One region of the Erwinia sp. 2186 genome, then DNA from elsewhere that is predicted to be linked to it. Evidence: riboswitches for the same ligand, from Rfam matches in the RefSeq annotation. Region 1 holds a riboswitch; each other region holds the start of a gene.
What was found. Region 1 has a riboswitch for thiamine pyrophosphate ahead of thiB (thiamine ABC transporter substrate binding subunit). Riboswitches for the same ligand answer to the same signal wherever they lie in the genome.

Region 1 (4,184 bases):
GGCAATCAAAAACATGGTGGTGAAGCCGTAATTCAGCGCCAGCGCAAAGGACAACGGCGGCCCGACTACCCAGGCCAGTGACAGTTGGGCACGCATCACCGAACTGAACATCACCACCTCTCGGGCCGAGCTGTCAGCATATTCGCGGGCAAGGGCAAAGATTTGCGGCATTGACACGCTGGCCAGCGCGGAGAGCAGCACGCCAAAGGTAATCAGCGTCAGATAGTCACGGTTGAAGGCAAAGATCAGCGCGTTGCCAATCGCCATCACGCAGCAAAACAGGATCAGCATGCGGCGGTCGCCCCGGTTGTCCGAGCGCTTTGCCAGCAGAATGCTCACCGCAATGCCGGCTATCGCATTGATGGTGTAAAACAGCCCGACCCAGAACGGACGAACGGCCACTTCACGGGTCAGAAACAGACTAAGCGTCGGAGCCTGAAGCGCACCCGCCACGCCCACCATAAACGACACGGCCATAAAGGCGACGTAAACAGGATTGATACGGCGACGGCGCGTGAGGAGCGATTTCATAGCTGATCCTTCAAAAAAAGTCGCCACAGAGGTGAGTCGACAAACAGCAAGCATAGAAGAAAACATGGAGCAGCGAAAAAAGCCAGCAAGGTATTAACCCGGCTGGCTGGTGAAAGGCACCATACTCAGAATCATCAATGTCAGAGCGCATTCGAAGAATGTCTCCCGCTCTTTCATCTGCGGGCATTATCGTCCTAATATAAGGAAGAAAAAACAGACTGCTTTCTGATAAGGCTTCCTCTTTTATGTCTTCTGCCCGCTTACAACAACAGTTTATCCGCCTGTGGCAGTGCTGCGAAGGCCAGCCGCAGGAGACCACGCTCAACGATCTGGCGGTACAACTGAGCTGCTCCCGCCGGCATATGCGCAATCTGCTGAATGCGATGCAGGAACAGGGCTGGCTGGACTGGCAGGCTGAAGCCGGGCGCGGAAAACGTTCAAAGCTCAGCTTCCATTACACCGGGCTGGCATTGCAACAGCAGCGGGCGGAAGAGTTGCTGGAGAACGATCGCATCGACCAGCTGGTGCAGCTGGTGGGCGATAAAAACGCGGTCAGACAGATGCTGATCTCGCATCTTGGCCGCAGTTTCCGCCAGGGGAAACATATCCTGCGGGTGATGTACTATCGCTCGTTACTGAATCTGTTACCCGGTACGCCGCTGCGTCGTTCTGAAACCCACCTTGCCCGTCAGATTTTTAGCAGCCTGACGCGGATAAATGAGGAAAATGGGGAAATCGAAGCCGATATTGCCCACCACTGGCAGCAGCTTTCTCCGCTGCACTGGCGGTTTTATCTGCGCCCGGCGATCCACTTTCATCATGGCCGTGAGCTGGAGATGGCCGACATTATCAGCACCCTTGAGCGACTGAAGCCCCAACGCCTTTATGCCCATTTCGATCGCATTGAGTCCTCGGCGCCCTGGACGCTGGATATTCATCTGCATCAGCCCGACAACTGGCTTCCCTGGCTGCTGGGCAGCGTCAGCACCATGATCCTGCCAAAAGAGTGGCCATTCCTCGCGGACTTCGCCCGTCAGCCGATTGGCACCGGCCCGTATGCGGTGGTGCGCAATCAGACCACCCAACTGAGGATCCAGGCGTTTGATGACTATTTTGGTTACCGCGCGCTGATTGATGAAGTGAATATCTGGGTGCTGCCGGAAATCAGTGATGAGCTGGTTTATGCCGGGGTTAAGCTGGAAGGCAAAGGGCTGGAAGAAAAGTCAGAAGAGAGTCGTCTGGAAGAAGGCTGCTATTTCCTGCTTTTTGACCAGCGATCCGAACAGGGTCGCGATGAACACATCCGTCGCTGGGTCAGCACGCTGTTCAACCCGATCGCCCTGCTGAATCATGCCGGTATTGGCTATCAACGCTACTGGTTCCCGGCTTATGGCCTGCTGCCGCGCTGGCATCATCGCCGCGATATGGCTGCCAGCCAGAAGCCCGACGGGCTGACCACCCTGACGCTGACCTGGTATAACGATCACGTCGAGCATCAGGGCATCGCCAATGCGTTACGGCCGATCCTCGCCGAACAGGGCGTGGAGTTGATCACCCAACAGGTCGATTATGACGTCTGGCACCGTGGCGAAGCCGAAAGCGATATCTGGCTCGGCAGTGCCAACTTCACCCTGCCGCTGGAATTTTCGGTGTTTGCGCTGCTGTACGAAATCCCGCTGGTGCATCATTGCGTCACGCTGGACTGGGAAGAGGATGCGCAACGCTGGCGCGAACAGAAGCTGCCGCTGGCCGACTGGGGCAAGCAGCTGATCAACACCTGGACGCTGCATCCGCTGTTCCATCACTGGCTGCTGCTGGAAGGTCAACGCAGTATGCGCGGGGTCAGAATGAATATGCTGGGCTGGTTTGATTTTAAATCCGCCTGGTTCGCCCCTGACGACGCATGATGCTTTCGTTACCCAGCGGAAATCACTAGAATAGGCCGTTCTCAACGGGGTGCGTTCGCGGTGTTTCACTGCCAGCGCTGAGACAAACCCGTCGAACCTGATCCGGATAATGCCGGCGTAGGGATTTGAGACTCTCCAGATTGCTCAGATCCTTTGCGACACCTAACTTTCAAGGAACGCAAAGTGTTAAAAAAAGTTCTGCCTTTACTGATCCTCGGCACCTTCCCGGCCTTCGCGGCTAAACCCGTCCTGACTGTTTATACCTACGACTCTTTTTCCGCTGACTGGGGACCGGGTCCTGCCATCAAAAAGGCGTTTGAAGCGGACTGCGGCTGCGAGCTGAAATACGTGGCGCTGGAAGACGGCGTCTCGCTGCTTAACCGTCTGCGGATGGAAGGTAAAAACAGCAAGGCCGATGTGGTGCTGGGCCTCGATAACAATCTGCTGGATGCGGCGGAGAAAACCGGCCTGTTCGCACCAGGCCAGGTCGATACCAGCAAGGTCACCGTTCCGGGTGGCTGGAACGATAAGACCTTTGTGCCGTATGACTACGGCTGGTTCGCCTTTGTGTACGATAAAACCAAGCTGCAAAATCCGCCCACCAGCCTGAAAGAGTTGGTCAACAGCGACAAACCGTTGAAGATTATTTATGAAGATCCCCGCACCAGCACCCCGGGCCTCGGCCTGCTGTTGTGGATGCAGAAAGTGTTCGGCGATAAGGCACCGGAAGCCTGGCAGAAGCTGGCGAAGAAAACCGTCACCGTTACCAAAGGCTGGAGCGAAGCTTACGGGCTGTTCCTCAAGGGTGAAGGCGATATGGTGCTGAGCTACACCACATCTCCGGCTTACCACCTGATTGAAGAGAAGAAATCGCAGTATGCCGCCGCCAATTTCAGCGAAGGTCACTACCTGCAGGTAGAAGTGGCCGGCCAGCTGAAAAGCAGCAAACAGCCGGAGCTCGCGCAGAAATTCATGAAATTTATGCTGGATAAACCGTTCCAGGACAGCATCCCAACCGGCAACTGGATGTATCCGGTGGTGAAAAGCACCCTGCCTGCCGGTTTCGATACCCTGACCGTCCCGTCCAACTCGCTGCAATACACGTCACAGGAAGTCGCCAGCCAACGTAGCCAATGGATCAGTGCATGGCAACGCGCCGTCAGCCGCTGAGTGCTGGCCCGTTAGTGCCCGGTGCGCTGGCGGCGACGCTGCTGGTCGCCGTGGCCCTGACCGCATTCAGCGCGCTATGGCTGAGTGCGCCGGCGATCCACTGGCGGGATCTCTGGCAGGATGACTATCTCTGGCACGTCCTGCGCTTCTCCTTCTGGCAGGCCTTTCTTTCCGCGGTACTGGCGGTTGGGCCGGCGATCCCGCTGGCCCGCGCACTTTACCGACGCCGCTTCCCCGGCCGGGACACGCTGTTAAGACTCTGCGCGATGACGCTGGTGTTGCCGGTGTTAGTGGCGGTATTCGGCATCCTCAGCGTCTATGGCCGCACGGGCTGGCTGGCCGATCTCTGCGCGTTGCTGGGCATTCCCTATACCTTCACGCCGTATGGCTTGCAGGGCATTTTGCTGGCGCATGTGTTCTTTAATTTGCCGTTAGCCGCGCGTCTGCTGCTGCAGGCGCTGGAACAGATCCCCGGTGAGCAGCGCCAGCTGGCCGCGCAGCTGGGATTACGCGGCTGGAACCATTTCGTGGTGGTCGAATGGCCCTGGTTGCGGCGGCAAATTCTGCCTGCCGGCG
Region 2 (4,184 bases), 2.1 Mb from region 1:
TTCGACGACTTCACCGATGCGCTGGACTATGCCAATGCCTTTGCCCGCTCGCCAGGGCTGGTGAAACGCCAGCTTGCCCTGTTCGCCGCACCAATCCCGAGCTATTTCACCCATCTGAACGGCAACTACCAGGCCACGCAGCATGCGGTGATTAGCGTGATTGCGGAGCAAAGTGAAGGCCTGTGCAGCGGACTGTTAGAAAAGTATCGCGGCCAGAATGCCGTGCGCCAGACGGCGGACGAGGCGCGTGAAGCCAATGCCTCCTTGATGGAATATTGCTGGAACCATACCACGCTGCATGCGCTGAAAGTGGACAGCACCCTGACCTATTTGCAGACGGCGTTCAATTATTCCACCTATCGTCAGCAGATTATTACGATGGCGGAATTGTTCGGCGATGAAGTTATTTCCCATATTGAATTCCTGCGTGACAACGACAGCAATATCACTGCCAGCGGATTACAATTAATTCGCTATTCCAGTGAAGAAAGATTGAACGAAATAATGCAGATATTCCGCGATCATGATGTAAAAATAAATAACCCTCACGTCTTTACCATTGAAGAAGGTAAGCAAGGGGAAATTAAGGCCGAGGTGGTTTCAGTTAAAAAGGCGCTGGACCCGGCAGGACTGCTCAACCCAGGCAAGCTGCAGGGTTGGGACGTGCGCGACACGCTGGAATTACCAAGCGATCCGCTGTCACTGAATAAATGAAATCGCAATAAAATTAATTACAGTGCGTAAATAACCTGCGTAGCTAAAATAACGCGCTCGCCACTGGACGGTTTTACCGGATACCCAAAAAAAATTACTCAGCAAATTTTGCTGCGGGCAGATCATTTTCAAATTTTGACAGGAAGCTATTGATGAAAACAAAGAAGGTCAACTTTGCGCTAAAGTTGGGTGTACTCGTCGTCTCTCAGGCTTTATTAATGGGTCACGCGCTGGCTGCGGCACCGGTTTCGGATTGTGATGCCGGCGTCGCCGATTCACTGACCGAAATGTTTACCTGCGGCTCGGTCCATGGCAGCCTGCGCAGCCTCTATTATTCCACCCACAACGCCTATTTCTCACCGGGCTATTCGCAGGATACCGTCAGTTACGGTGGCAGCGTGAAGTACGCCACGGCGGAATATTATGGCCTGAGCCTCGGCGTCAGCGGCATTTTGCAACGCGGCATCTCGCATAACGATGACCACCTGATCGGTGAACTGGGGCCAAACGAGACCGGCGTCGGCGAAGCCTATCTGAGCTGGCACTATCAGGACTTCCGCATCACCGCCGGTGACCAGCGTATCAATATCCCGTTTATCGGCGACTACGACTGGCGCATCACCCCGATCCTGTTCCGGGGTGTGGACGCCAATTATGGCGACAGCGACAATTTCCTGCACGCCACCAAAATTACCCGCTATAAACCCTGGGGTGACGATCAGTTTCTCGACACCACCGCCTACACCGACGCCGATGGCCGTACTAACGGCATGTGGGGCATCGGCGGCGGACGTGCCCTGAAGCTGGATGATAAAAAGCTGACCGGCCAGCTGTGGTACGAAGAATACAATAACTACACCAAGATGGTTTACGCCGACAGCTTCCTGTCGTGGTCGGAAAATCCGTTGCAGCCAAAAATTGGCGTGCAGTTTATTCGCGGCCTGAGTCAGGGCGACGCGCTGGCGGGCGAAGTAAACAGCACCAGCTACGGCGCGCAGTATGCGATGAATTTTGTGCCGTCATTGCGCTGGTCACTGAACTGGGACCATATCGCCGCCAGTGAGAATGCCTATGGCAACGGTGCGCTGGTGACGCCTTATGCCCATAACACCTCGTCCGGCCAGTATTTTGCCCAGCCGTTCTTCACCAGTACCCAGGATTTGGGGAGCGGCAACGCCTACTCCACCGATCTGAACTGGACCGCCAACAGCAATATTTCCCTCGGCAGCCGTTACTCCTTTATGGATTTGACCGCCAGCGCCGGCGCGTCCAGCAGCAATCAGTCGGAGTACCTGATTTACGGCACCTACAGCTTTGATGGCGTGCTGAAAGGGCTGAGCCTGACCGACTTTGTCGGCGTGCAAACCACCTCGACCTCTGACAAGAACTTCTGGCAGAACCGCTTAGCGTTAGAATATGATTTCTAAGCCAAAACAGGCTTAGTGGCGCTTAAACAACGGCTTTCGCAAGAAGGCCGTTTTTCATTATGACGCCAACTCGGCTGCCAGCCATCGATTGTAATCAAAAAGTAAATATCGTATAACAAGCCTCTCCGAGGGGTGTCCTTTATGGGCTGAGATGGCGACGTTAGCCGGACCCTTTGAACCTGATCTGGGTCATGCCAGCGAAGGGACGGGTTGGCAATAGCATCACTTTCGATCGTTGCCTGTTCATACCTCTGCACGCCCGGATCTCCACTCACTTTTGGAGGTCCCATGTCTGACAACATGTTTTCCCGTGGTCTTTATGGCCAGCTTCGCCAGCAGGCCGCGGCTGACTGGCAGCACTACGTTAACCACCCTTTTCTTCAGCAGTTGGCCCAGGGCACGCTGCCTGAAAGCGCGTTTCGGCGCTATCTGACCCAGGACTACCTGTTCCTGATCCATTTCGCCCGCGCCTATGCCCTGCTGGTCAGCAAGTTCCGAACCCTGCCAGAAATGCGTGCCGCCACCGCCTCGCTGAATGCCATCGTCGCCGAGCTGCCGCTGCATGTCGGTTACTGCACGCAGTGGGGCATCAGCGAAAGCCAGATGCGCAATGAACAGGAAGCGCCCGAAACCCTCAACTACACCCGCTATGTGCTGGATATCGGCCAGTCCGGCGATGCGCTGGATCTGCTGGCCGCACTGCTTCCCTGCGTCGCGGGCTATGCCGAAATAGGCCTCGGCTTGCTGCACAATCCCACCACCGTCACCGAAGGCAATCCCTACCGCTCGTGGATCGCCAACTACGGCGACGAAAACTATCTGGCCAGCGTTCAGCGGGCGATAGATCTACTGGAAACGGTTGGGGTTCAGCGCGGCGCACAAAGTCGTCTGCCGGAGCTTTCAACCATCTTCACCACCGCCACCCGGCTGGAAAGTGCCTTCTGGCAGATGGGCCTGAATGCCAGTTTGAGTAACGTGGTATGAACAGTCATGACATTGCCCGCGGCGTGATCCCGCCGGGGATTGAGGTGCGCGATCTGACCCTGCGCTACGGCGCACGGACGGTGTTTGAACGGCTGAATGTCGATATCACCGGCGGTCAGTTTGCCGCGATGCTGGGAGCCAGCGGCGTCGGCAAAACCAGCCTGCTGAAGATCATAGCCGGGCTGGCGCAGCCGACGGCAGGCACGGTCACCGGCAGCGATGGCCTGCCGGTGCAGGGACGCGTGGCCTATATGGGGCAGAAAGATCTGCTCTATCCGTGGCTGACCGTTCGCGACAATATCAGCCTCGCCTCACGCCTGCGTGGCGAGAAGCCCGACCGCGAATGGGCCGATGAGCTGACGGCGCGCGTCGGCTTAAGCGGGTATGGCGACAGCCTGCCTGCCGGGCTGTCCGGCGGTATGCGGCAGCGAGCCGCGCTGGCCCGCACGCTTTATCAGCGTCAGCCGATGGTGCTGATGGACGAGCCTTTTTCAGCGCTGGACGCCATTACCCGCACCAGTATCCAGACCCTGGCCTCAGCGTTACTGACCGGCCACACGGTGTTACTGATCACCCACGATCCGCTGGAGGCCTGCCGCCTTAGCCACCAGCTGTTGGTGCTGTCTGCGGCCGGGATTGATGATTCGCATCAGATTGCCGGACTGCCGCCACGGGCCCCTGACGATCGGCACCTGTTGCAGAGCCAGGGTGAATTACTGCAACAGCTGACCCGGGCGGCAGGATGATATCCGTAAAAGAATCGGCCTTTGGCCGCTGGCGGCGTGGCCTGACGGTGTTTATCGGCCTGATTGCCGTCTGGTGGGCAATCACCCGCAGCGGCGTTCCTGCCTTCCTGCTGCCCACGCCGATGTCGGTTGCCGACGTCCTGTGGACCAGCCGCGCGTATCTGGCGGCGCACACGCTGGTGACCGCGGCGGAAATCGTCAGCGGGCTGGTCGCCGGCGTGTTGCTCGGCGCCATCCTTGCGCTGTGCATGATGTTCTCCCCCCGCTTACAGCGCTGGCTGATGCCGCTGGTGCTGACCAGCCAGGCCATACC
Region 3 (4,184 bases), 2.3 Mb from region 1:
ACCCCAACAGCGTGGACCCTAACCGGACATTAAGGCAAATTGCTGACTCCATTTTTCAGAACGATCCCAGTGTAAACGTTGCCGATCGTCCGCTACCACCAGCGATGAAAATGGTGCACCGGGCCGATGCCCTTGCCGACTTCCAGCGAATCGGCCTGCTCCAGCGCGCCCTGTAACCAGCCCTTGGCGTCCTGCACCGTCGACACCCAGTTATCATGCCGGGGTCGCAGCGCGGCCAGCGCAGCGGAAAGCGTACAGCCGGTGCCATGGGTATGCTTTGTTGGCACGCGCGGCGCGGTAAAACGCTGCTCCAGCTGGCGGCTGAACAGCCAGTCCGGGCTTTCGGCATCGCTCAGATGTCCGCCTTTCATCAGCACCGCCTGGCAACCCAGCGCTAACAGCGCCCTTCCCTGTCGCCGCATCTCATCTTCGTTAGTGGCAACCGGACACTCCAGCAGCGCCGCCGCTTCCGGCAGATTTGGCGTGATCAGTGAAACGTGCGGCAACAGGCACTCACGCAGCGTGGCAACCGCCGTCGGCGAAAGCAGCGGATCGCCACTTTTCGCCAGCATCACCGTATCCAGCACAATCCACGGCACGGACGAGGCCTTCAGTCCTTCAGCCACCACCTTGACGATATCGCTGCTGGCTAACATGCCGATTTTTACGCTGTCGATGCGCACGTCGCTCAGCACGGAATGTAATTGTGCCGCGACAAAGTCGGGCTCAATGCGGTAAACCGACTGCACGCCACAGGTATTCTGCGCCACCAGCGCGGTGATCACGGTGGTGCCATAGGCACCCAGCGCCGAGAAGGTTTTCAGATCGGCCTGAATGCCCGCGCCACCGCTGGGATCGGTTCCGGCAATGCTCAGTGCGTTGATGCGCTTCATCCCTGAACCTCCAGAGTGAACAGCTCGTCGAGGAACAGCGCAACAAAACTGCCGGGACCCGCTGCCGCCATCGCCGCGCGTTCGCCTGCCAGGCTCATTATCCGGCAGGCGCTGGCAACGTGCGTTAACCGGTCGCCAGGCACCGCGGCAAATCCGGCCACCACCGCCGACAACGCGCAGCCGGTGCCGACCACGCGGGTCATCAACGGCGAACCGCCAGCCACAGCCAGCACCCGTTGGCCATCGGTGACGTAATCCGTTTCCCCGGTGACCGCAACGATGGCGCCGGTGGTGCTGGCCAGCAGACGAGCGGCGTCCAGCGCCAGCGCCGAGTCATGCAGGCTGTCGACGCCGCGCCCGGAGGTTGCCTGGCGCGCCAGCGCCATGATTTCCGAGGCGTTGCCGCGAATAGCCGCAGGACGGTGTTCCAGCAGCTGCTGACAGAATTCAGTGCGGAAGGTCAATGCGCCGACGGCAACCGGATCCAGCGTCCAGGCACGCTGCGCCTTTCCGGCCGCGTGCACGGCAGCCAGCATTGCTGCACTGCGGGAATGGGTGAGCGTGCCGACGTTGACCAGCACGGCATCGGCAATGGCGCTGAACTGCGCGGCTTCGTCGGGATCAATCACCATCGCCGGCGATGCGCCCAGCGCCAGCAACACGTTGGCAGTAAAAGTCTGCACCACATCGTTGGTCAGGCAGTGAATTAACGGCGATTTTTCACGGAAGAGGTGGAGCGACGCCACGGCATCCGCCGCGACAAAGGTATGAGGTTGGTTCATGGTACAACTCCCAACCGGCGATCAAGAAGGCGATGCGGTCAGGCATCTGACTTCCCTCCGCTGGCATTATCCAGTTCAGGTTCGACGGGTTTTTCTCAGCCCTTTCTTTGGAAAGAAACGGCACCCCGAGTCATTAACTACGTGCTATCAGCCGCCAGATTACGGGAAGTGGCTTGCTGGCACAAGCCTGTGTCCACATGCCTACCGCAGTGGTTTTCGCGTAAGAAGATTACCGCAGTTCTATACCCGCTTTATCACACCTGACCTGCCCCCAGGATTAGAGTCAACGCTCAATTAGCAGGATCAGCAGTTTTGCTTAAATCTAATACTTGTTGTGCATGTGGTTAATGTTTGTAAAATGACCGCTGTGATTATTTCTATAGCAAGTAGAGGGACTTATGCAGAAATACAGCAATACGATCACCCTATCCGTGACCGCATTATTGAAGGATTCGTACAGCGTGGAACGGCTGGCTAACGCAGACGGCGAGCAACGCCAGATTTTCGAATCCCATGTAGAAGAAATGAAATACTGCACTTACGATGATGAATAAGAAGTTCTGGATAAGGTGGGTGAGTATCGCGCTGCTCTGCGTTGCGTATTACGTTTTAGTGCTTTACTTCGATCTTGTCTTCGCTCTTAACTTTTCGGAGACAATGAGCCAGGGAGGGGAATTTACATCCTCTCAATGCACCTGGTTTGCTAAGGCGCTATCGCAAAATCATTCCGATTCAGCGTTAGGCTCTCTATTAGGCTTCGCGGTATGCGTCCCATTGATCCTGCTCATCTTTAAGAAAGTCAGATGACCCGCTCCAGCGCCCCTTTGGTGATGCGCAGAAGAGCCACCTGAAGCGCCTGCTTATCCAGCCTGGCTTCGGCAAGTAGCGTCTTGAGTTGGGTGTTCTCTTCCTCAAGCGACTATCAGCCGCCAGGGGGATGGCGCTTTTCTTTACCATCCCCCAGGCGGTAATCAGATCAACATTCCACCGCTACACCGGGATGCGGCGACCGATCTCCACCACACGGTCACTGGGCAGGTAGTAGTAGTCGGTCACATGCATGCCGTTGCGCGCCATCCAGCTGAAAATCACGCGCTGCCAGGCCGGCAGGCCGCCGCTACCTTCGCGTGGGATGATGTTTTCATGGCCCAGATAATAGGTGACATGCTCGGTATCCAGCTCGCAGTTATCCAGTTGCGGATAGCGTAACAGTGCAGGGATGTTGGGCCGCTCCATAAAGCCATACACCGCCAGCGCGTGCCAGAAGCCCGGCGCAAGCTGGGTGACGGTTAAGCGCTCGTCGGCATTGATGCGCGGAACGTTGTCGATAGCGATCGTCAGCGACAGCACGTGCCCATGCAGTGAGCCGTTTCGCTTCACCTGCCACTGCATCACCGGCGGCGTGCCCTCTTTCTCCCGCGTCAGAAACACCGCCGTGCCCGGTACTCTGGGTATGGCTTTTTCTTCCAGCATGGCCAGGAAGTCGTCCACCGGAATAAATTTTTCGTGCACCGCCCTGCTCGCCGCTTCCACGCCGCGGTGCCAGAGCAGCATTACGCCGTACACGACCAGCGCCAGGATCAGCGGCATATAGCCACCCTCGAACACCTTACTCATATTGGCGACCAGGAAGCACAGGTCGATGACAAAGAACACGCCGGCAATCAGCAGGCTGGTGAGCCGGTTCCAGCGCCACACCTCATGCATCGCAACATACAACAGCCCGGAGGTCATGATCATCGTCAGCGACACGGCGATGCCATAGGCTGCTGCCAGCTTGTCGGAAGATTTGAAGAACACCGCGAGAAAGATGGTCACCACCATCAGCAACCAGTTAATCGCCCCGATATAGATTTGCCCGTAGCTCTCTTCGGTAGTCTGTTTAACCCGCAGCCTCGGCAGCCAGCCTAGCTGAATTGCCTGACGGGTCATGGAAAACGCACCGCTGATAATCGCCTGACTGGCAATGATGGTGGCGAGAGTGGCGAGGATCACCAGCGGGATTTGTAATACCGGCGGGCAAAGCCGGAAGAAGATATTTTGCGTCACGTCAGCACCTGAAAGCAGTAACGCTGCCTGTCCGGCGTAGTTGAGCAGCAGGCTGGGAAAGACGATAGCAAACCAGGCCAGCCAGATCGGCTTTTTGCCAAAATGGCCCATATCGGCATACAGCGCTTCCGCACCGGTGACGCAAAGGAATACGCCGCCGAGCACCAGAAAGCTGACGATGCCGTTGGAGAAGAGAAAGTCGATACCGTACATCGGGTTGAGCGCCACCAGCACCGCAGGATGCTGCACAATCCCCCAGATGCCCAGGCCGGCGATAACCGCGAACCACAGCGCCATAATCGGACCAAAGACTTTGCCAATCTTCGCCGTGCCCAGCGGTTGAATGGCAAACAGCGCCAGCAGGATCACCACCGCGCCAGGCAGGATCCAGGGTTGTGATTCCGGCAGGATGATGGTCAGCCCTTCAAGGGCAGAGAGTACCGAGATCGCTGGCGTGATC

Region 2: another riboswitch for thiamine pyrophosphate. It lies ahead of tenA (thiaminase II); the one in region 1 lies ahead of thiB (thiamine ABC transporter substrate binding subunit).
Region 3: another riboswitch for thiamine pyrophosphate. It lies ahead of thiM (hydroxyethylthiazole kinase); the one in region 1 lies ahead of thiB (thiamine ABC transporter substrate binding subunit).

What each region holds. Positions count from the first base shown of each region.
Region 1 is NZ_CM173824.1:3,998,266-4,002,449, forward strand. Features, by position in the region: gene ACXKZG_RS18740 (sugar efflux transporter) at 1-531, opposite strand, end outside; gene sgrR (HTH-type transcriptional regulator SgrR) at 777-2,438, shown strand; TPP riboswitch at 2,474-2,580, shown strand; gene thiB (thiamine ABC transporter substrate binding subunit) at 2,622-3,608, shown strand; gene thiP (thiamine/thiamine pyrophosphate ABC transporter permease ThiP) at 3,584-4,184, shown strand, end outside.
Region 2 is NZ_CM173824.1:1,909,015-1,913,198, reverse strand. Features, by position in the region: gene ACXKZG_RS08755 (FAD-binding oxidoreductase) at 1-714, shown strand, start outside; gene ACXKZG_RS08750 (TonB-dependent receptor) at 867-2,141, shown strand; TPP riboswitch at 2,260-2,364, shown strand; gene tenA (thiaminase II) at 2,430-3,125, shown strand; gene ACXKZG_RS08740 (ABC transporter ATP-binding protein) at 3,122-3,871, shown strand; gene ACXKZG_RS08735 (ABC transporter permease) at 3,868-4,184, shown strand, end outside.
Region 3 is NZ_CM173824.1:1,649,639-1,653,822, reverse strand. Features, by position in the region: gene thiD (bifunctional hydroxymethylpyrimidine kinase/phosphomethylpyrimidine kinase) at 93-893, opposite strand; gene thiM (hydroxyethylthiazole kinase) at 890-1,675, opposite strand; TPP riboswitch at 1,711-1,813, opposite strand; gene ACXKZG_RS07510 (hypothetical protein) at 2,107-2,229, shown strand; gene ACXKZG_RS07505 (hypothetical protein) at 2,219-2,482, shown strand; gene ACXKZG_RS07500 (potassium transporter Kup) at 2,666-4,184, opposite strand, start outside.